DNA from 3 places in the Nonomuraea sp. LP-02 genome. Region 1 is predicted to be linked to each of the others. Evidence: riboswitches for the same ligand, from Rfam matches in the RefSeq annotation. Region 1 holds a riboswitch; each other region holds the start of a gene.

What was found. Region 1 has a riboswitch for cyclic di-AMP ahead of SMD20_RS15080 (C40 family peptidase). Riboswitches for the same ligand answer to the same signal wherever they lie in the genome.
Region 2: another riboswitch for cyclic di-AMP. It lies ahead of SMD20_RS38895 (hypothetical protein); the one in region 1 lies ahead of SMD20_RS15080 (C40 family peptidase).
Region 3: another riboswitch for cyclic di-AMP. It lies ahead of SMD20_RS08290 (CHAP domain-containing protein); the one in region 1 lies ahead of SMD20_RS15080 (C40 family peptidase).

Annotation. Positions count from the first base shown of each region.
Region 1 is NZ_JAXCLK010000001.1:3,238,308-3,245,234, reverse strand. Features, by position in the region: gene SMD20_RS15100 (response regulator transcription factor) at 1-487, shown strand, start outside; gene SMD20_RS15095 (phosphotransferase family protein) at 761-1,822, opposite strand; gene SMD20_RS15090 (NYN domain-containing protein) at 1,967-3,289, shown strand; gene SMD20_RS15085 (C40 family peptidase) at 3,403-4,356, shown strand; cyclic di-AMP (ydaO/yuaA leader) riboswitch at 4,698-4,863, shown strand; gene SMD20_RS15080 (C40 family peptidase) at 4,937-5,473, shown strand; gene SMD20_RS15075 (hypothetical protein) at 5,568-6,449, shown strand; gene SMD20_RS15070 (M48 family metallopeptidase) at 6,471-6,927, shown strand, end outside.
Region 2 is NZ_JAXCLK010000001.1:8,280,518-8,287,444, reverse strand. Features, by position in the region: gene SMD20_RS38930 (NAD(P)-dependent oxidoreductase) at 1-541, opposite strand, end outside; gene SMD20_RS38925 (winged helix-turn-helix transcriptional regulator) at 596-946, shown strand; gene SMD20_RS38920 (roadblock/LC7 domain-containing protein) at 1,084-1,458, shown strand; gene SMD20_RS38915 (DUF4388 domain-containing protein) at 1,462-2,307, shown strand; gene SMD20_RS38910 (roadblock/LC7 domain-containing protein) at 2,337-2,711, shown strand; gene SMD20_RS38905 (hypothetical protein) at 2,740-3,111, shown strand; gene SMD20_RS38900 (alpha/beta fold hydrolase) at 3,160-4,005, opposite strand; gene SMD20_RS38895 (hypothetical protein) at 4,057-4,893, opposite strand; cyclic di-AMP (ydaO/yuaA leader) riboswitch at 5,104-5,239, opposite strand; gene SMD20_RS38890 (DUF5302 domain-containing protein) at 5,377-5,577, opposite strand; gene SMD20_RS38885 (MDR family MFS transporter) at 5,626-6,927, opposite strand, start outside.
Region 3 is NZ_JAXCLK010000001.1:1,774,878-1,781,804, reverse strand. Features, by position in the region: gene SMD20_RS08310 (YeiH family protein) at 1-766, opposite strand, end outside; gene SMD20_RS08305 (hypothetical protein) at 766-894, opposite strand; gene SMD20_RS08300 (iron-containing redox enzyme family protein) at 959-1,984, opposite strand; gene SMD20_RS08295 (LLM class F420-dependent oxidoreductase) at 2,107-2,976, shown strand; cyclic di-AMP (ydaO/yuaA leader) riboswitch at 3,175-3,315, shown strand; gene SMD20_RS08290 (CHAP domain-containing protein) at 3,330-4,004, shown strand; gene SMD20_RS08285 (TetR/AcrR family transcriptional regulator) at 3,992-4,582, opposite strand; gene SMD20_RS08280 (FBP domain-containing protein) at 4,651-5,157, shown strand; gene SMD20_RS08275 (GlxA family transcriptional regulator) at 5,164-6,117, opposite strand; gene SMD20_RS08270 (DUF6010 family protein) at 6,116-6,631, shown strand.

The sequences.
Region 1 (6,927 bases):
CATCCGCATGCCGGCCGTGGACGGCCTCACCGCGACCGAGGCCCTGCGGGCGACGGCGGCGCCGCCCGAGGTGGTGGTGCTGACCACGTTCCACGCCGACGCGCAGGTGCTGCGGGCGTTGCGCGCGGGGGCGGCCGGGTTCTTACTCAAGGACATCGCCCCCGCCGATCTGGTGCAGGCGATCAGGAAGGTCGCGGCGGGCGAGCCGATCCTGTCGCCCGCCGTGACGCGGCAGCTCATCACGCACGTCTCCGACGGCGGCGCGGGGGAGCGCACCGCACGGGCCCGGCGGCTGCTCGCCCGGCTCAGCGAGCGCGAACGGGAGGTGGCGATGGCCGTGGGGCAGGGCCGTTCCAACGCCGAGATCGCGCGCGAGCTGTACATGAGCGTGCCCACGGTCAAGGCGCACGTCTCGCGCATCCTCACCAAGCTGGCCCTCAACAATCGGGTCCAGGTGGCGCTCCTGGTCTACGACGCTGCGGCCTGACCCATCCGGTGGGCTGACCATGCGGTGATTCAGTCCGTCTGGTGGGCTGATTTGAGCGTGCGGCGGGTCTGCCTATCCGGCTGGCTGATACGAGTGACGGTTCAGCCCATTCGGCGGGCTGATCAAGCGGCGGGTCGGCTCATCCCGTGGGCTGATTCAAGCGGCGGCCCAGCCCATTCAACGAGCTGACCGAGTGGCGGGCCGGCCTGACCGGTGGGGCTGGCCGAGCGGCGGCCGGCCCAACTGCCGGGCTGATCCGGTCGGTGGGCCGGGTCAGGTGGTGAGTAGTTGCTCGATTGTTGCGCGGTGCAGGACGAGGTCGTCGGGGTCGTCCGGGTCGGGCTGCTCGCCGAAGTGGACCCTGCGCTGCCAGATCCTGGCCATGATGATGCCGTGGCGCAGGGCCGCGTACATCTCGTAGAAACCCATGTCGCGCGGCTCGTGGCCGGTCAGTTCGCGGTAGGTGCGGCAGACGTCCTCGGTGCGCATGAAGCCGGGCATGCCGGGCAGCCCCATGGCGACGGTGAGGTCCTGGAAGAAGCGGTGCAGGAAGATCATCCAGGAGAGGTCCAGCTCGCGCGGCCCCACCGCGGCCATCTCCCAGTCGAGCACCGCGACCGGCACGAAGTCCCGGAACATCAGGTTGCCGATGCGGGCGTCGCCCCAGAGCAGCACGTCCGGGCCGGGCCGTTCCGGCCAGTGCGCCTCCAGCCAGGCGAAGGCCCGCTCCAGCAGCGGGATGGGACGCTTGCCGTGCGCCCACCGGTAGTAGGCGTACTGGGCGTCCACGTGCGCGCGCAGGCCCGGGGGGCCGAAAGCGGCCAGTTCGTCCGGGGTGAACGGGGTCCGGTGCAGCGCGGCCACGACGCCGACGCTGGCCTCCTGCAGCCTGCGCTGGTCCTCGGGGGGCGCCTCGCTCAGCCAGCCGCCGAACGTGTACGGCAGCACGTCCGGCGGCACCAGCCCCTCGGCCCGCTCCATGACGAAGAAGGGGGTGCCGAGCGGCGCCGGGTCCGGCTCGAACCAGAGGGTCCTGGGCGCTGGAATCCCAGCTTTTTCCCTGGCCAAACGCATGATCTCGAACTGCGACCGCAGATCGTACTCGGGGAAGACCGGAACCGCTTCTCCCGCAGGTGCCAGCCGTGCCACGCAGCGGGTACGCCGTCCCTCCCAGGTCGCGGTGAAGAACAGGGTCTCGCTCGACATGCCGTTGTCGGTGGGGCGGTCCAGCTCCGACACGGAGGCGTCCACGCCGACCTTGCCGCGCAGCCACGCGGTCACTTGCTCGCGGAGTTCCTCCAGGTCACGGGTGGAAGTACGCATCTGCTCCGTCACGGTGGGCCTCCCGGGTGAACACCTGCCGTTCACCTGTCGTACACCCCCGACCAAGCGCTCGTCCATACACAGGCGGCCGTTACGGTCAGGTACGCGGCAGCCGTACCCTTGTCTGAAAGGGCATGTCACGAAGGGACAAGTGGGATGAGTTCAGCGGGTGAAGGCTTGTCTCGCCCGCTTCCCGAGCAGGTACGGCTCAATGTCGTGGACCTGGCGGCCACGGTTCTCGGGACGCTGCCCGCTGTCTCCATCCCGCCGCCGCTGCGCGGGATCGCCAAGTTCGAGGCGCGCAAGAGGGCCAAACTGGGCAGCGCGCCCATCGCCGCGCAACTGGAGAACGACAAGAAGTTCCGCGAGCTGGTCGCCGAGTCGGTGGCCGCCGGCTGGCCCGAGCTGGTCGCCTCGCTGGCCGACGGCCAGGTCCCGCCCGCGGCCGACCCCGTGCTGGTGGCCGCGGCCGCCTACCTCACCCGGCCGCCCGGCTGGGAGGAGATGATCGAGCTCGCCCGGAGCGATCTCCAGCAGTCCGCTGCGGCGGCCGAGGGCTCCGAGCGCGAGGAGGTGGTCTCCCGGCTGCGCGAGCAACTCGCGGCGCAGAAGAGCGCCGCCAAGGAGGAGGCCGACCGGCTGCGCGAGCAGCTCAAGACCGCCCGCGCCGAGAACTCCGACCTGCGGCGCAAGCTCCACGACGCCCGCGAGCGGGCCAAGGCCGCGCTCGCGAGGACCGAGGAGATGGAGCGCGTGGCCGAGGAGGCCCGCACTGCCGCCGTGGCCGCGGGCAGCGCGGGCGAGTCCGAGCTGCGGCGGCTGCGTGAGCGGCTGGCCGACGTCGAGAAGCAGCTGGAAGCCTCGCGCCGGGCCGCCCGCGAGGGCCGCAGCCTGGAGGATGCCCGCATCCGGGTGCTGCTCGACGCCCTGCAGGACGCCTCGGCCGGGCTGCGCAGGGAGCTCGGCCTGCCGGCGACCATCAGCCGGCCCGCCGACTCGGTCGCGGCCCATCCGGGCGAGCGGCCGGGCGTGCGCGGCGTGCCCGCGCGGGCGCTGGCCGACGACGACCCGCAGCTGCTCGACCAGCTCCTCGCGATCCCGCAGATCCACCTCATCATCGACGGCTACAACGTCACCAAGACCGGCTACGGCACGCTCACCCTGGCCGACCAGCGCAACCGCCTCATGACCAACCTCGGCGGGCTGGCCGCGCAGACCCGGGTCGAGATGACCGTCGTCTTCGACGGGGCCGAGCTCAACGCCCCCGTGCAGGTCGTGGCGCCGCGCGGGGTGCGGGTGCTCTTCAGCGACCCCGGGGAGATCGCCGACGACCTCATCCGGCAGCTCGTCCGGGTCGAGCCGCCGGGGCGGGCCATCGCCGTCGTGTCCTCCGACCGTGAGGTGGCCGAATCGGTACGGCGCATGGGAGCCAGACCGGTTCCGTCTGCTCTGCTGTTGCGCCGGCTTGGTCGCGCCTAGATTACGAATTTAAGGTTTTACCCATTGAGGTGAGACCTCACCCGCCACTTCTGTACTATTCGCCCCAGATGTTTACCCTGGGAGGCGACGCAGTGAGGTTTGGTCGGGTACCGGTGGCCGCGGGGATCGCGTTCGGGCTGGTGCTTACCCCCACCGGGGCCGCGATCGCCGATCCCAAACCAACGCTCGCGCAGGCCAAGGCCAAGCTGGAGAAGCTCAACGACAAGGCGGACAAGGTCGTCGACCGCTACAACACGGCCACGGAGCGGTACAAAAAGGCGAAGTCCACCTACACGGACCTCAACGACAGCTACAAGCGCAAGCTGGCCACCGTCGCCGACCTGCGCGCCCAGGTGATCAGCATGGCCGTCGACAGCTACCAGCTCGGCGGCGACGTCACGTCCCTGCCGGGCTTCCTCGGCGCCGACGATCCCGACGACTTCCTCGCCCGCCTCGCGCTGACCGGCCAGATCTCCAAGGAACGGGCCGAGAAGCTGAACGCCTTCGACCGGGAGAACCGCGGGCTCAAGGCCGAGCGGGACAAGGCGGAGAAGGCCCTGGAGTCGGCCGACAAGGAGCGCGACGGGGTCCAGAAGGAACGCGCGGAGATCCTCAAGCTGATCGCCCAGCAGAAGAAGCTGCTGGAGAAGCTGAACGCCTACAACCCGGGCAACCCGAACAGCACCGGCATGAAGTACACCGGCTCCGCGTCGGGCAACGCGGCCTCGGTGCTGCGCTTCGCCTACGCGCAGGTCGGCAAGCCGTACGTGTTCGGGGGGACGGGGCCGGGCGGCTGGGACTGCTCCGGTCTGACGCAGGCGGCCTGGCGGGCCGCGGGCGTCTCGCTGCCGCGTACGACGTGGCAGCAGTGGGCCTGGGGGGCGAACCGCCGGGTGAGCATCGACGCGCTGCAGCCCGGGGACCTCATCTTCAGCGAAGGACTGGGGCACGTCAGTATCTACGCGGGCAACGGGCAGATCGTTCACGCACCGCAGACGGGCGACGTCGTGAAGGTCGTCAAGCTGTCGGCCTACGGGCGGCGGCTCGTCGGCGCCATCCGTCCCTGAGGCCCGTCCGTACGTCCTCCGCGTCGGCGCGCGGTGCCCTGTTGCTGCCGGGAAAACTGTGACGAAAGTGACAAATCGCCCCTTACTGGACCCTGTCCTGAGAATTGTGAGTATGGTCACATTCCGGTAACGGAGCATGCTCGCCGAGCAGGGGTTTCGATCCTGACTCGACCCCTTGTCTGATCTTGACAAGCCGCCGTCCGCTTTGCCGATTCGTGACGCGTCGGCGTAGCTTCTGGCGTCGCGGTGACACGCCATGTCGCCGCCGATCTCCATCGGTCCCACCCGATGACAATCCGCCGGTCGCCTCCCGTACATCCCCATGAGCAACACCTCGACGGGGCGGCGACCTGCCGAATCCGTGCAGCCAGGAGGCACGGAGCCGGGGAACCACCGATCCCTCTCCCTAGGGGATCAGGGGTGAATCGGCGCTGCTCGAAAGCGCCGTAGGGCTACTTCCAGGCCCGAATCCGTCAGCTAACCCGGTAGGCGTTCGTGGAAGACTCAAGGAGAAATCCTGTCTACCTCCCCGCATAACCCCCGTCTGTCCCGCCTTGCCCTGAGTGGCGCGGCGCTCACCATGACCGTGACGGCCGGAGGTGTCATCCTCCATGCCCCGGCGGCTCAGGCGACGACGACGAGCGACGCGGCCACGACCTCCACGACCACGGTGCAGACCACCACGAAGTCGTCGAAGTCCGCCAAGGCCGTCAAGACCGCCAGGTCGGCCAAGGCGCGCAAGGTCGCTCGGCAGCAGGCGAAGGCCCACCGGGCCGTCGCCGTGGCCAAGAACCAGATCGGGGACCCGTACCGCTACGGCGGCACCGGCCCCGGTTCGTTCGACTGCTCCGGACTCGTCCAGTACGCCTGGAAGAAGGCCGGAATCAGGCTCCCGCGCGTGGCGAGCAGCCAGTTCGCCCGCACCCGGACGAAGGTCTCCTGGAAGAAGCTCAAGCCAGGCGACCTGATGTTCTTCAACGGGCTCGGCCATGTAGGCATGTACGTCGGCAAGGGCAAGATGATCCACTCGCCCAGGACAGGCGAACGGGTACGTATCGACAAGCTGAGCGGATGGCGTAAATCGTCCTTCGTCGGCGCGGTCCGTCCCGGTATGTGACCACAGCCCCGCCCCGATCCCCGTACGGGATCGGGCGGGGCTGTCGCCTTTTCGCACCCCGGGCACCCGTCCGGCCCGGCTACCATCGAGCATCGTGTCCGACCAGGTGAGCCGACGCCGACGAGCCGCACCGGCGGCTCTCCTGCTCCTGGCGCCGCTCCTCGTCGCTCTCGCCCTCGTCCCGGCCGCGAGCGCGCCGATCGCGGCCGCTCCCGCGCTGCCCGCGGGCGCGCGCGGGCTGTGGCCGGGGGAGTCCGTCACCGTCCGTGGAACGCGGTCAGTCGTCGTCGGCCGGGCGGCCCAAGTGGCCTCAACCGCCGCACGCGCCTCCGCCGAGCCCGTCTCGCTCGCCGAGCTGGCGCGACTGGCCGACACGGCCGCGCTCCGCGTCGGAACGGTCCTCGGCGAGCCCGTACGCCCCCTCGTCGTCGTCCCCGCCTCGGCCGCCGAGGCGGCCCGCCTGGCCGGGACCGGCCCGATCGACGGCCTGGCCGCGCTCGCGGACGGCGACCGGGTGCTCGTCGTCCCCGAGGTCTTCGCCCGCCTCAACCCCACCGGCAGAGACGTCGTCCTCGCCCACGAGCTCACCCACGTCGCCGCCGGCACCGACCGCCTCCCGGTCTGGCTGTACGAGGGTTTCGCCGACTACGTTGGCTACCGCGACTCGGGGCTGCCCGTACGGACGGCCGCCGCCGAACTGGCGGACGAGGTGCGCGCGGGACGCCTGCCCGCCGAACTGCCCGGCCCCGCCGCCTTCGCCGCGGACGGGAGCGACCCGGCGCGGCTCGCGCGGGCGTACCAGGAGGCCTGGCTGGCGTGTCGCTTCCTCGCCGACCGGTTCGGTGAGGGGACCCTGGTACGGCTCTATCGTGAAGCCCGGGTGGACGGCGCCGACCGGGCACTCGCCGGGCTCGGGCTCTCCACGGCCACGCTGACGGCCCGGTGGCGCGCGTACGTGCGCGAACAGCTCGCGTAAGAGCGTAAGAGGGGGAGGCAGATGAGCGAACGCCGGCAGCCGGACGGCGCCACGCCCGCGGGCGACGGCGGCGATCGGGCCGTGAGTGACGGCGGCGATCGGGCCGTGAGCGGCGGGCCCGCCTACGACGGCAGGGCCGACTACGGCCGCCCCGACGACGAGGTCCGCCTGCGCCGCCAGGCCGCGCTCGCGCTGGCCGCACTCGCCGCCCTCGTCCTGGCCGTGGCCGCACTCACCACGCCCTGGCGGGCGCTGCTGACCGCCGGGGAGCCACCGGACCCGGCCCGCGACTTCACCGCCGCCCAGCTCGCCCGCTCCCAGGCGTTCGACGCCGCGACGAGCCTGCCGAGCTACCTCTCCCTGGCCCTGACCGTCCTCGTGGCGGGCCTCCTGGTCGCCACCCCGCTCGGCGCGCGGGCGACCGGGTGGCTGCGCGGCCCGTGGTGGCTGCGGACGATCCTGGGCGTGGTGGTGATCG
Region 2 (6,927 bases), 5.0 Mb from region 1:
CCGCGTAGTCCTCGGCCGTGATGAAGCTGCGGCCGTCGGCGTCGGTGAGCAGGTCCTCCCTGCCGATGCGGTAGACGCCGGTGCGCTCGCCGGGCGCGATCTCGGCGGCCGGCGAGATGTAGGTCCAGTCGAGGTCGTCCACCTGGCGGAAGAGGCCGAGGGCCTGCCGCCCGGCCAGCGCCTCCTTTTTGTAGATGTCCGGGAAGCCGGGCGTGTCGACCAGGTCGTCGCCCGAGGGCACCTTGAGGCTGCCCGCGCCGCCGACGGCGATCAGCCGCCGCGTTCCGGCCTCGCGGGCGCCGTCGATGACCGCGCGGTTGGCCTCCAGGAACGGGCCCTCCGGGTCGCTGCCGTCGCGCGGCGGCGAGATGGCGAGGACGATCGCGTCGTGCCCCTTGGCCAGGGTGGCGGTGTCGCGGACGTCGCCCTTGACCGGGCCGCCCGAGCGGCTGACGCCGGTGACCTCGTGCCCACGGCCGGTCAGCTCGGCGACGATGCGCTGCCCGATCATGCCGGTCGCGCCAAAGACAAGGATCTTCATGGGGTCAACAGTATCTGTTGGATACTGGTTACTTCATCGTGCTATAAGTACCTTGTGGATACCGGTGACGTATTCGACCCACAATGCCCGACCCGCGTGGTCCTGGACCGTATCGGCGACAAATGGTCGATGCTGGTGCTGCTCAGCCTCCGCGACGGGCCGATGCGCTTCACCCAATTGCGCACCCGGATCGGCGGCGTCACGCCGAAGGTGCTCACCCAGACCCTGCGCGCGATGGAGCAGGACGGGCTGCTGACGCGGGAGGTGTTCGCCGAGGTCCCGCCGCGGGTGGAGTACACGCTGACGGGCCTCGGGCGCTCGCTCCACGGGCCGCTGTCGGTGGTGGCCGAATGGGCCGAGCAGAACGTCGCGGAAATCCTCCGTTGCCGCGAGAAATTCTCGTGAATCTCATATTTATCTGTACTGGTGTTGTTTTTCTCCGCCATCGCCGTACAAATCATTAACTCCAGCCGCTGATCACGCTTCGCGGCGATTCCGTACCTCTACGCTGTCTCCGTCCCACCGATGGCGAGGGAGGTCACGTGCTCGGAATCGACACCTGCCTGGCGGAGGTCATGGCCATACCAGGCGCGCTGGACGCCATGCTGGTCGACCACACCAGCGGCATGGCCGTGGCCTTCAGCCAGGCGTCCGGCGTCGACGCCGACCGCTCCGCCGCCGCGCTCACCGAGGCGCTGCGCGCCACCTCCGACGGGCTCGCCCGTACCTGTCCCGGTGACGTCGTACGCATCGACGACATGATGGTCACCACGGACAAGGGCCACCATCTGCTCCGGCTGATGGAGACCGTCTTCGAGGGGCCGCTCGTCATCTACGTACGCCTCGACCTGGAGCGAGCCAACCTCGCCCTGGCCAGGCACCGTCTCCAGTCCATCGCCGGCCGTCTGACGACGTGAGCCATGACCAAGCTGGACTCCCTCCTCGCCGGGCTCGCCCGAGAGCGCTCGACGGGCGCGCTGCGGGTCGGGCGGAGCGGCACCATCTTCCTGTCGGACGGGCGCGTGACGTACATGGAGTGCGCCCAGACCCCGAGCCTCGAACGGCTGCTCACGGCCAGGGGACGGATGTCGGAGGCGGCCCTGCGGGGCGTGCAGTCCGACGGCGGCTGCGACCGGCTGCTGCGCGAGGGCTCGATCACGCAGGGAGAGCTCCAGTACGCCGTGCTCGGCGTGGTGCTCGACGCGGCCTTCTTCCTGCTGCCGATGAGCGGGACGCGGCCGAAGTTCCGCCCCGGCGAGGAGCACTGGCTGGGCAGGCAGTGGTTCTTCGACGTGGCGGGGCTGGTGCGCGAGTGCGCCAGGCGGCGGGCCCAGCTCGCGGGGATCTGGCCGTCCGCCGACGTCGACACCAGCCCGGTGCGCCCGGCCACCGCCCTGGCCGGGCACGGGGTGACGCTCGACCGGATCCAGTGGGAGGTGCTCGTCCGGGCCGACCGGAGGGCGACCCCGCTGGAGCTGGCCAAGCAGATCGGGCGGTCGGGCTACTCGGTGCTGCTGGCGGTGCGCCGGCTGGCCGCCGCCGGCCTGCTGTGCCCACCGGATCCGCCCGGTCCGCCGGGCCAGGAACCGGACCCGCCCGCCACGGAGGACGAGCGGACGCTGCCCAGGCGGGCCCGCGGCGAGCTGCCGCGGCCGCCCCACCATCCGGAGGCCCCGCGGCTGCCCGCCGGGCCGCCCGTCACGGGGGACCCGACCGATATAGCGCTGCTGTTGCGGCTGAAGAAGGCGCTAGAGGAGCTGTCGTGAGGTTTCCCTCACTCAGGAGGAGGCCACGGGTGGAATCGACGCACGAGGTCCTGGAGGAGATGAGGCTCCTGCGCGAGCGCACGCCGGACGTGCGCGGGAGCGTCGCCTGCACCGTGGACGGCCTGCAGGTGGCCTGCGACCTGCCGGACGAGATCGGCGAGCAGGCGGCGGCCCTGGCGGCGGCCCTGCTCGCCATGAGCAGGCGCATGCTGATCATGGCGCAGCACGGCGCCTTCGAGGAGACGCTGATCTCCGGCACCGCCGGCTTCGTGGCCTTCTACGCGGCCGGCCCCACCGTCATCCTCACAGTCCTGGCCGGACCCGGCGCGAACGTCGGGCTCCTGCGGCTGGAGGGCAGGAAGACGGCCGCCGCCGTGGCGGCCGTCGCAGCACCCAAGCAGTGAAACCGAACCCGGCAGAGAAGGAGGAGTCATGGCGGGCATGGACGTCTCTCTCAAGGAGATGATGACCATCGACGGCGCGGTCGGAGCGGCGGTCGTCGACTACGGCAGCGGCATGGCGCTGGGCACCCTCGGCGGATCGAAGGACCTGGACCTCCAGGTCGCCGCCGCGGGGAACACCGAGGTCGTCAAGGCCAAGCTGCGCACGATGGACTCGCTGGGCCTCAAGGACAGCATCGAGGACATCCTCATCACCCTGGGGGGCCAATACCACATCATCCGCCCCATCACCGGACGCGGCGGCAAGGGGCTGTTCCTCTACCTCGCCCTCGACCGCGCCCGGGCCAACCTCGCGATGTCCCGGCACCAGCTCCGGGGCATCGAGGAGAAGCTGGAGGTCTGAGCCTCGCCGCGGCCCGCGCCCCGTGACGGGGTGCGGGCCGCGGCGCGTTCAGGCGGTGGTGAGCTTGGTGATCTCGGCCACGAGGTCGGGCCAGAGCGCGCGCGGCAGGTCGTGCCCCATGCCCGGGTACGTCACCAGGCGGGCGCCCGGGATGGCCGCCGCGGTGGCCTGGCCGCCCGCCAGGGGAACGAGCTGGTCGGCCTCGCCGTGCACCACCAGGGTGGGCACGTCCAGCCGGCCGAGCGCCTCGACGCGGCTGCCCGAGGCCATGATGGCGGCGAGCTGCCGGCCGGTCCCGGCCGGGTCGAAGCAGCGGTCGTAGGCCAGGGCGGCGAGGGTGGTGATGCGCTCGTGGTCCAGCTCGTAGCCGGGCGAGCCGATCACCGACCAGGTCCGTACGGCCTGCGCCAGCACGCCGTCGCGGTCGGCCGGAGGCCGGGCCATGAGGATCGCGGCGGCCTCGGCCGTCGGAGGCGCGACCTCCGGACCGGGGGTGGACATGATCGAGGTGAGGGTCAGCACGCGCTCCGGGTGGCGGATGGCCAGCGTCTGGGCGATCATCCCGCCCATCGAGGCGCCCACGATGTGGGCCTGCGGCCAGCGGAGGGCGTCCATGAGGCCGGCGGTGTCGTCGGCCATGTCGTCCAGCAGGTACGGCGGAGCCGTGCCAGGACCGGGCGCCCCCGCCTCGCCGAAGTGCGTGGAGAGCCCCGCGTCGCGGTTGTCGAACCGGACGACGTGGTGTCCCTGCTCGGCCAGGAGCTCGCAGAGCCCTTCGTCCCAGTGGATGAGCTGGGCACCGAGGCCCATGATGAGGAGCAGCGGGCGGCCTCCGGGGGCGCCGAAGCTCTCGTAGGCGATGTCGATGCCGTTGGCGGTTACGCGGGTCGTCACCGGACCAGAATCTCATTCTGGTCCGGTGACGTAAAGCGTCAGGGCCGGGGGTCAGCCCTTGATCAGGCGCCGGAGCCGGGCGCCGGCCACCACCACGGCCCCGCCGCCCAGAGCCAGGACGAACCACAGCACGGCGCCGACCGCGCCGGTGCTCGCCTGCGCGGTCTCGCCCGCGGGGGCGGGCGCGGCCTGGCCGGCGGCGAGCTCGACGGCCGCGCCGCCGGACTGGGCCTGCGTCTTCGCCTGCGTCGTCTGCGCGCCCGAGTGCTCGGCCGTCTTCTCCACGGCCTTCGTCGTGGTCTTCGCCGGCTGCACGGTCTGCGTCGCCGTCGGCTTCTCCGCGACCTTCGGGGGCTTGGCCGGGTTGTTGTCGCGGCGCGACCAGGCGCCGGTGGAGAAGGGCACCGGGTAGTTCTTCTTGCCGACGCCGGGGCCCCACTTGGTGATGACGTAGTCGACCTTGATGTGGCCCTGGCCGCCGTTGCCGTCCACGTACAGCGTGGAGGGGTTGAACCTGCCGCCGGTCAGCTCGGCGAACGTCTTGGCGTCCAGGTCGAGCATGATGCCCGAGTTGGAGGGCACGCCGGGGCCGCGGTCGCCCACGAAGAAGGGCATCTTCTTGCCCTTGTAGATCACGTAGCCCTCGGTCAGCAGGGGCCAGCTCGGGCTGGCGGCCAAGCCCTTCTGCATGGGCTTGCCGCTGGCGGGCAGGCCCGTGTCCCCGGCCCGGCCGGAGGCGTCGTCCCAGAAGTAGGAGGCCGTGGTCGAGCCCTTGAGCAGGATCTTCTCGTCGGTGTCGGCGTGGGCGGGGGTGGAGACGGCGGTGAGCGCGCCGAACGAGCAGGCGGCGAGCACGGCGCAGGAACGCAGGCCAAAGCGGGGAGACATGAAGCAGTGAGTCCTTTGCGAGGGGGCAGGGACACGCGCTCAGGGGAGAAAGGCGCAGCCGGGAATGAACACCTGACGGGGGGAGGCTGCGCGGAGCGCGGAATGAGCCTGGGGTGAGGGGCCGCTCAGCGGGCGGCCGGCACTACGCTCTCGGGAATCTCGACCGGTGGGGAGCCGGCGTCCGGGGGTGTGACGCGGTACGACATGCGGGGGTCCTCTCCATCACGCCTACCGGGTTAGCTGACGGGTTCGGGCGAGGAGATGCCCTACCGGCGTGCTGCCGGATTCACCCCAACGAAGTGGGTCCCCGGTTCCCGAGTGGTTCGGGATTCGGCTGGTTGAATGGCAAGACTAAACCACGCACGCCGGGACGAACGCAAACGAATCTTCATGAATCGGACAAAAGATCTACCTGGCCGCAGCGCAAAGAAAAGAGGGGCGCGGAATAACCGCGCCCCTCTGGACCTGCCGGAACTGTCTGACTCAGCCGCCGCTCTTGCGCCTGAAGGATCGCTTGTTCGCGGCCGGGCCGTGCGTGCCGTGGATCTTCGACGGATCGCCGCCCCTGCCACCCGCGCCGCCGGCCGCCTGCTGGCCGCGCTTGCGCTCAAGCGCCTCGCGGAACTTGCGCTTCATCTCGTCCTCGGGAGTTTCGCTGACTTCCGGCTCCGGTGATTCCGCCATTGAGGACCTCCATGGTGTTGGGACACCCCCAGCTTCGCACGGGGTACCTTACGACGCGAAACCGGCGTCAATCTTGGTCTGCGGCACGGCCGGCAGCTCCAGCCGCCGGCCCGGCATGGCCGCCAGCGCCACGAGGGCGATCATCGCCCCGGCCACGCCGAGCGACGGGACGGCGACGGCCGCGGCCGAGGCGTGCGCGGCGGCGAGGCCCTGCGCCGGAGCCTCCGCGGTGACCGTGGAGGTGTAGAGCGCGCCGCCCACGGCCAGCGCCACGGAGCCGCCGATCTGCCGGAAGAAGGTGAGGTTGGCCGAGGCGGTGCCGAGGTACGCGGGCGGCACCGCCTGCTGGACGGCCACGGTCAGCCCCGAGAACATCGGCCCCATGCCCAGCCCGATGAGCAGCATCCACCCGGCGAGCGCCAGGCCCCCGGTGTCCAGAGCGAGGTTGAGGCAGAGCAGGGTGCCGGCCCCGAGCAGGAACGGCGCGGCCAGCAGCCAGGGCTTGTAGACCCTGGTACGGGACATCAGCATGCCCATGATGCCGCTGCCCACGACCATGGCCAGCGTCATGGGGTAGATCCGCAGGCCCGACTCGGTGGCGTCGGCGCCCAGTGCCTCCTGGAAGTAACGCGGCAGGAAGACGACCCCGGCGTACAGGCAGAACGCGGTGACGAAGGAGGTGACGTTGACCAGCGTGTACGTCCGGTTGCCGAACAGGTGCATCGGCATCATCGGGTTGGCCGCCCGCCGCTCCACGGCCACGAACGCCGCGAGCGCGGCCAGCGCCAGCAGGATCGGCCCCGCCACGGGCGCGTCGGTCCAGGTGTGGCCGTCGAGCCCCTTCTCCGTCAGCCCCACGAGCAGGGCCGTGATGGCGACGGTGAAGACGGCGATGCCCGCGTAGTCGGGACGCCCGCCGCCGCCGGTGCCCGGCCGCCCCGGCAGGCGCAGCGCGACGATCGCGATCAGCGCCGCGCCGAGCGGCACGTTCACGTAGAAGCCCCAGCGCCAGCTCGCCTGGTCGGTGAACACCCCGCCGAGGAACGGCCCCGCCAGGTACGCCAGCGCCATCACGCCGCCCAGAGCCCCCTGGGTGCGCGCGCCGCGCGGGGTGCCGGGCGGGAACATCTCCAGCACCAGGGCGAGCGACAGCGGCAGCAGCGCGCCCGCGCCGAGCCCCTGGAGCGCGCGGAAGGCGATGAGCTGCGTCATGTCCTGGGCCAGTCCGCACAGGGCCGAGCCCGCCACGAACACCACCATCCCGACCAGCAGCAAGGGCTTCCTGCCGTGCTGGTCGGACAGCCTGCCGTAGAGCGGCACCGTGACCGTCGAGGTCAGCAGGTAGGCCGT
Region 3 (6,927 bases), 1.5 Mb from region 1:
GCCGGTCCACGCGGAAGGCGAACCAGGCCGTCAGCGCCACCACGACGACGCCGATGAGCGCGTTCTGGGTGACCTTGACGATGGTGGCGATGGCCAGCGCGTCCTCACCGGCGAGCGCGCCCGCGGCGGTCACCGCGGCGGTGGTGTCGATGTTGCCGCCGATCCACGCGCCCGCGACCTCCGGGCTCAGCCCGAGCAGCGAGGCCAGCGCGGGCAGGACGAAGATCGACGGCAGCGCGAAGGCGATCACCAGGCTGGCGCTGTAGGCGAGCTGCTCGCGCTTGGCCTGCACGGCTCCGGCCGCCGCGATGGCGGCGCTGACCCCGCAGATCGACACGGCCGACGACAGCAGCGCCCGCAGCCGGTCGTCCAGCCCCAGCCGGCCGCCCAGCCACCAGGTGAACAGGAACACCGTGCTGATCAGCACGAGGGCCTGCACGATCGCCGGCCCGGCCGCGGTCACGATCACCTTGAGGTTGATCGACGCGCCGAGCAGCACGAGCCCGGTCTTGATGAAGAACTCGGTGCGGAACCCGCCCGACAGCCGCTCCCGCAGCCCGGCCGCGGTGAGCACCGCGTTGCCGAGCAGGCCGAGGACGATCGCGTACACGGGGAACTCGACGGCCTTGGCCAGGCCCGAGCCGGCGAACCAGGACGGGACGTTCTGCTCCAGGAAACGGGTGGCGGCCCCGAGCAGCAGGACGGCGAGCACGCCGAGCGCGCTCCACTGCCACGTGCGGGTCGCGGCGGCGGTCCCGGCGGTCATCACGGCACCAGACCGGGCGGGATGACGCCGGCGAGGACGAGGACGAGCAGGGCCAGGCCGACGAGGGTCGCCGCCCAGTCCTCGTTGAACGCGGTACGGCTCTCAGGAGGTTCTTCTCGGGTGCTCATGGGGTGCCCCTCTCCGGCGGTCGGCCGACTTGAGGACACCACGGAGGAGTAAATCCGTCAAGACCTACTGATTTAGTGGGTTAGTCGCGGCGACCGTCTCGTCCTCCAGCGAGGTCGCGCCCTGCTCCCAGCAGCCCAGCACGTGCTCCGCCCACAGCCGCTCGACGGCCAGGGCGCACGCCGCGCCGTACAGGATGTCGCCGGTCAGCGGCGGCTCCTGCGTCGCCAGCCCGGTGCACAGGTCGTGCGCGGCGACCTGCTCGTGCACGGCGTCGGCCTGGACGTGCTCGTCGTAGAAGCGGGTCGCCTCGGCGTCCCCGCCGAGCCTGCGCAGGGCCGTGGCGTAGCGGCGGTTGGGCAGCGACGAGGTCATCTCCAGCGCGGCGAGGTGCCCGGCCAGCGCGCCGCGCAGCCGGCGGTGCAGCCCGAACAGCGACATGACGTTGGAGACGGCCAGCGTGATGCCCGGCACCCGGCCCAGGTAGGCGCCGTAGGAGTCGTCCAGGTCCAGGGCGGTCATGGTGCCGCGGAACAGCTCGGCGTGCATGCGCTCGGGCCTGCCGCCGCCGTACTCGTCGGACTGGACCTCCACCAGCGCGGCCTTGGGCCGGCCGTGCAGGCGCGGGATGCCCCAGGTGTGCGGGTCGGCCTCCTTCAGGTGGTAGATCGAGCGGTGGACGACGAACTCGCGGAACCGGTCGAGGTCGGCCTCGCGCTGGAGGTACGCCGCCAGGCCCGGCCCCTGCTGCTCGTCGTGGGCGACCAGTTCCTTGAGCGCGCGGCGTACCTGCTGGGGCGGCACCGGCGCGGGACGCGGCACGGCGTCCGCGAGCGCGCCCTCCAGACGGCGTTCGAGCTCGCGCCGGAAGCCCAGGAGCGACGGCTGCCACTCCCAGCGGTCGTCCACGCCGGCGAAGCCGCGGTAGTGCAGCTCGTAGCAGGCGAACAGGGCGAGCTGCAGGTCGCCGTCCGCCAGGGCCGTGGCGCAGGGGCGCGGCGCCGCCGGCGGCGGGTCCAGGTCGGCGGGCGGCCCGGCGAGACGTTCGAAGAGCTCGGCGGTGATGGGGCCGCGAGCGGCGGGCAGGCGCATCAGGCTCCGCTGCCCGGGGCCCTGAGGCCCAAACCGCGCGCCCCGGGCAGCGTGGCGGTCGCGGGCCGGGCGCGACAGGCCCGCGATGATGGGAGGGAAGATCACGATGACAGGAGCCACGCATGCAGATCGGTGTCGTCTTCCCGCAGTCCGAGATCGGCGCGGACCCGGGCGCCGTACGCGCCTACGGCCGGCGCGTCGAGGAGCTGGGCTTTCGCCACCTGCTCGCCTACGACCACGTCGTGGGCGCCGACCCGGCCGTGCACCAGGGCTGGAGCGGCCCCTACGACGTGCACACCACCTTCCACGAGCCGATGGTGCTGTTCGGCTACCTGGCCGCGCTGACGTCGCTGGAGCTGGTCACCGGCATCATCATCCTGCCGCAGCGGCAGGCGGTGCTGGCCGCCAAACAGGCCGCCGAGGTCGACCTGCTGACCGGCGGGCGCTTCCGCATGGGCGTGGGGCTGGGCTGGAACCACGTCGAGTACGAAGCGCTCGGCGCGGACTTCCGCACCCGCGGGAAGCGGATCGAGGAGCAGGTCGCCGTGATGCGCCGGCTCTGGTGCGAGCAGACCGTCACCTTCGAGGGCGAGCACCACCGGGTGAGCGCCGCCGGGCTCGCGCCGCTGCCGGTGCAGCGGCCGATCCCGGTCTGGTTCGGCGCGCAGTCGCCCCCGGCCTACCGGCGGGCGGGGCGGCTGGCCGACGGCTGGTTCCCCCAGATGGCTCCGGGGCCGGAGCTCGACCAGGCCAAGGCCATGGTCGAGGAGGCCGCCACGCAGGCCGGCCGCGACCCGTCCGGGCTCGGCATGGAGGGCCGGGTGGGGTGGACGGGCGACGCCGGGGAGCTGGCAGACCTCGCCGGACGCTGGCGGGAGGCGGGCGCGACGCATCTCGCGATCAACACGATGGGGGCCGGCCTCGGCCCGGTCGAGGGACATCTGGACGCACTGGAGGAGGCCGCCGCCGCGCTCGGACTGGAACGCGGCTGAGAGCACACCGGCGCATTACCTTCGCCGCCCGTCATGGGGATTTCGTGACCGGGGAATGACGCAGGTCAGAGGGGTGTTGTACCGTCCAGTGAGCGTGGCCTCGACCTCAGCCGTGGAGCGAGTGACCACCGGGCCGCGCTCGCCTGCGTCCGCGTCGCGGGCGCCGCGTACGATCCCACTCCCACCGCGGGCCTTCGATGCCCGCGGCCGCTGAATCCGCCACAGGCGGAACCGGGGACCCGTTCTCGACCGGGGTGAATCGGCACGTCCGTGTGCCGTAGGGCAGCTTCCGCACGCCCGAACCCGTCAGCTAACCCGGTAAGCGGCACGGAAGCACAAAGGAGCAATCCCTCATGGCCATCAGCCGTTTCATCCGTGCCCCGAAGCTGAACGCCGCGAAGCTGGCGGTGAGCGGGGCCCTCGCCGTGTCCGCCCTGGGCGCCACCGCCGCCGTGACCGCGGCCGCCGACAGCACTTCCGCGCAGCCCGCGGCCGCCGCCCAGCAGGGCGTCAGCAACCGCGACGCGCGCGTGAACGTCACCGCCCATCAGGTGCTGGACCTCGCCCGCGCCCAGGTGGGCACGTCCGAGAACGCCGCCGGCGGCGGCACCAAGTTCCAGCAGTGGTACGCCGACTCGCCCCGCGCCGGCGAGACCGTCCTGCGCGACGGCGGCAACAGGAACGCCTACCTGAACGCCCCCTGGTGCTCGATGTTCGTCTCCTGGGTCGGCGAGCAGAGCGGCGCCCGCTCCCAGATCGGCTGGGACGCCTACACCGTCTCCCACGCCAAGTGGTTCGCCGCCAACGACCGCTGGGGCACCGAGGCCAAGCCCGGCGCCGTGGTGTTCTTCTCCTGGAGCGGCAGCAAGAGCCTGAGCGCCATCAACCACGTCGGTTTCGTCGTCAAGGACAACGGCGACGGCACGATCTCCACGATCGAGGGCAACACCGGCAACGGCAAGGTCGAGGAGCGAGTCCGCCCGACCTCCCAGGTCGTCGGCTACGGCTACCCGAACTACGCCGCCTGACCTCCCGGTTCGTCCGGAGGCCAATTCCTGAGCACCGAGTCGAGGGCGTCGAGGGTTCTCGCCCAGGACACGTCCACCTCTCGCGGGGTGCGGGCGAAGCCGCCCTGCGTCTCCAGGCTGACGAAACCGTGGAACGTGCTGTGCAGCATGCGCACGGCGTCGGTCTGGGCGGGCTCGGGCAGGTCGTAGCCGCGCAGGATGGCCCGGGTCATCTCGGCGTGCCGGCGGGCGGCGCTGGCGTAGGCGGTCTCGTCGTCGAGCTGGATCTGCCCGGCGGCGTACCGGCCGGGGTGTTCCTTAGCGTAGCCGCGGTAGGCGTCGGCGAAGGCCACCAGGGCGTCCTTGCCGGCGCGGCCGGCGAGGGCGGCGGCGGCCCGCTCGGCGAGCTCGGCCAGCGCGAGGACCGCCACCCGTACCCGCAGCTCCTGGGCGTCCCTGACGTGGGAGTACAGCGCGGCGGGCTTGACGCCGAACCGGCGGGCGAGCGCCGAGACCGTCAGGTTGTGGAAGCCGAGCTCGTCGGCCAGCTCCGCCGCCGCCAGGGTCAGGCGTTCCGCGGTCAGTCCAGCTCGTGCCACGTGCCCTCCATCACTTAAAGCCTTTAAGCATTTGCATAATAGCATTAAGGAAACTAGCCTCGCCGCTCATGAGACCTCTCACCGAGCGCGAGATCCGCGCGTCCCTCATCAACTGCTCGAAGGGTGAGGCCAAGCGCGCCGACGTGCCGAAGGACCTGCCCGACCAGCCCTGGGACGACCTCGACTTCCTCGGCTGGCGGGATCCGGGCGCGCCCGAACGCGCGTACCTGGTGGCCGAGCGCGACGGCGCCCTCGTCGGCGTGGCGCTCCGCGTGACCTCGGGCGCGGCCCGCGGCTTCACCGCGCGCAGCATGTGCTCGCTCTGCCTGACCACGCACACCAACGGCGGCGTCGCGCTCATGAGCGCCCGCCGCACCGGCGAGGCGGGCCGCCAGGGCAACTCCGTCGGCCAGTACATGTGCGCCGACCTCGCCTGCTCCCTCTACCTGCGCGGCGGGAAGAAGGCCGCGGGCGGCGGCGTCATCGACGAGTCCCTCACCCTGGAGGACAAACTCGCCCGCACCCGGACGAACCTGTACGCCTTCCTGGACAAGGTGGCCGCGACATCTGCATGAGACCGGTCAGACCGCAGGGCCGCGGGTCCGGAAGGAGGCGCGGTAGGACTGCGGGGTGACGCCGACCACCCGCTTGAACCGCTCACGGAACGCGGTCGCCGACCCGAACCCGGCCTGCGCCGCGACCCGCTCGACGCCGTGGTCCGTGGTCTCCAGCAGGAGCTGGGCCCGCCGCACCCGGGCGCGCAGCAGCCACTGCAACGGCGTGGTGCCGGTCTGCTCGCGGAAGCGGCGGCCGAAGGTGCGCTCGCTCATCCCGGCGCGCGCCGCCATGCCGGCCGGCGTCAGCTCGGCGGCGAGGTTGTCCTCGATCCAGCACAGCACCGGCTCCAGCAGCGAGCCGCGCGGCGCCGGCGGCCGGGCGTGCGTGACGAACTGCGCCTGTCCGCCCTCGCGTTCCAGCGGCGTCACCGCCAGGCGGGCCGCGTCGGCGGCCACCGCCGAGCCGAGGTCGCGCCGGATCAGGTGCAGGCACAGGTCCAGCCCGGCCGCGGCGCCGGCGGAGGTGAGGATCTGGCCGTTGTCCACGTAGAGGACGGCCGGCCGCACGTCCACCAGCGGGTACGCCTCCGCCAGCCGCGCCGCCGCGGCCCAGTGCGTGGTGGCGCTGAGCCCGTCGAGCAGCCCGGCGGCGGCGAGGGTGAACGCCCCCACGCAGATGGAGGCGATCCGGACACCGCCGGCCGCCGCGGCGCGCAACGCCTCCAGCGCCGCCGGGCCGGGCGGGGCGGCCCCCTCGGAGCAGCCCGGCACGACGACGGTGTCCGCCTCGCGCAGCGCCTCCAGGCCGTGCGGGGCGACGATCGTGAAGGCGTCGCTCGCGACCTGCGGCGTCACCGCGCAGACCAGCACGCGGTACGCCCGCCGTCCGTCCACCCTGACCCGCCCGAACACCTCGACCGGCGTCGCCAGGTCGGCCGCCACCACCTGGTCCAGCGCCAGGACCGCCACCGTGTGCATGCGGGACACCGTAGGCGGTGGCGGGAACCCGTGGGAAATTGTCGTTCCAGCCACTGGGGCCGGCGATCGGCCGGCCCTAGCGTGTTCCCCCGTGTCCAACCTCATGTCCATCCTCATGCCGATCCTCATCGGGATCGTCTGCGTCTGCCTGCTCTCCCTGATCCCCGACCCGCACCGCCGCCGGGCCAACGCCGTGCTGGTCGCCGGCGCGGGTGCCGCGTACCTGAGCGGCGGCGGGCTCGGGTACGCCGAGTTCGTCCTCCCGGTCGTCATGACCTACGTCGCCTTCCGCGGCCTGGAAAGCTGGACGTGGATCGGCGTGGGCTGGCTGCTCCACACGGCCTGGGACGTCCTCCACCACCTCAACGCCAGCCCCATCCTCGCCTTCGTCGGCGACTCCTCCTTCGGCTGCGCCGTCTGCGACCCGGTCATCGCGCTGTGGTGCCTCGCGGGCGGCCCGCCGGTGCTCGCCCGGCTGCGCGACCGGCTGCGCCGGGCCGCCCCCGCCGCTTAGACGCGCCCCGAAGGACCGGAGCGCGGCGCGAAAACGTTCCGGCTCCTCGACGGTGAAGGGGACGTCCAGGAAGGCGAGGCGGAGCAGCAGCCACTGCCAGGTGTCGAGCGCCAGCACGGCCCTGGTCCGCCGCTCCCCCAGTGCCTCCAGGTCGGCGTCCTCGTAGGCGAAGGCGTCGGCGACGTCGGCCAGCGACGCCTCGACGGTGAGGACGACGCGCTCGCGGTCCTTGCCGAGTCCCTGGCGCAGGTAGTCGAGCGCGGTGTCCGCGGGCAGGGGGCGGGGGTCGTACGTGC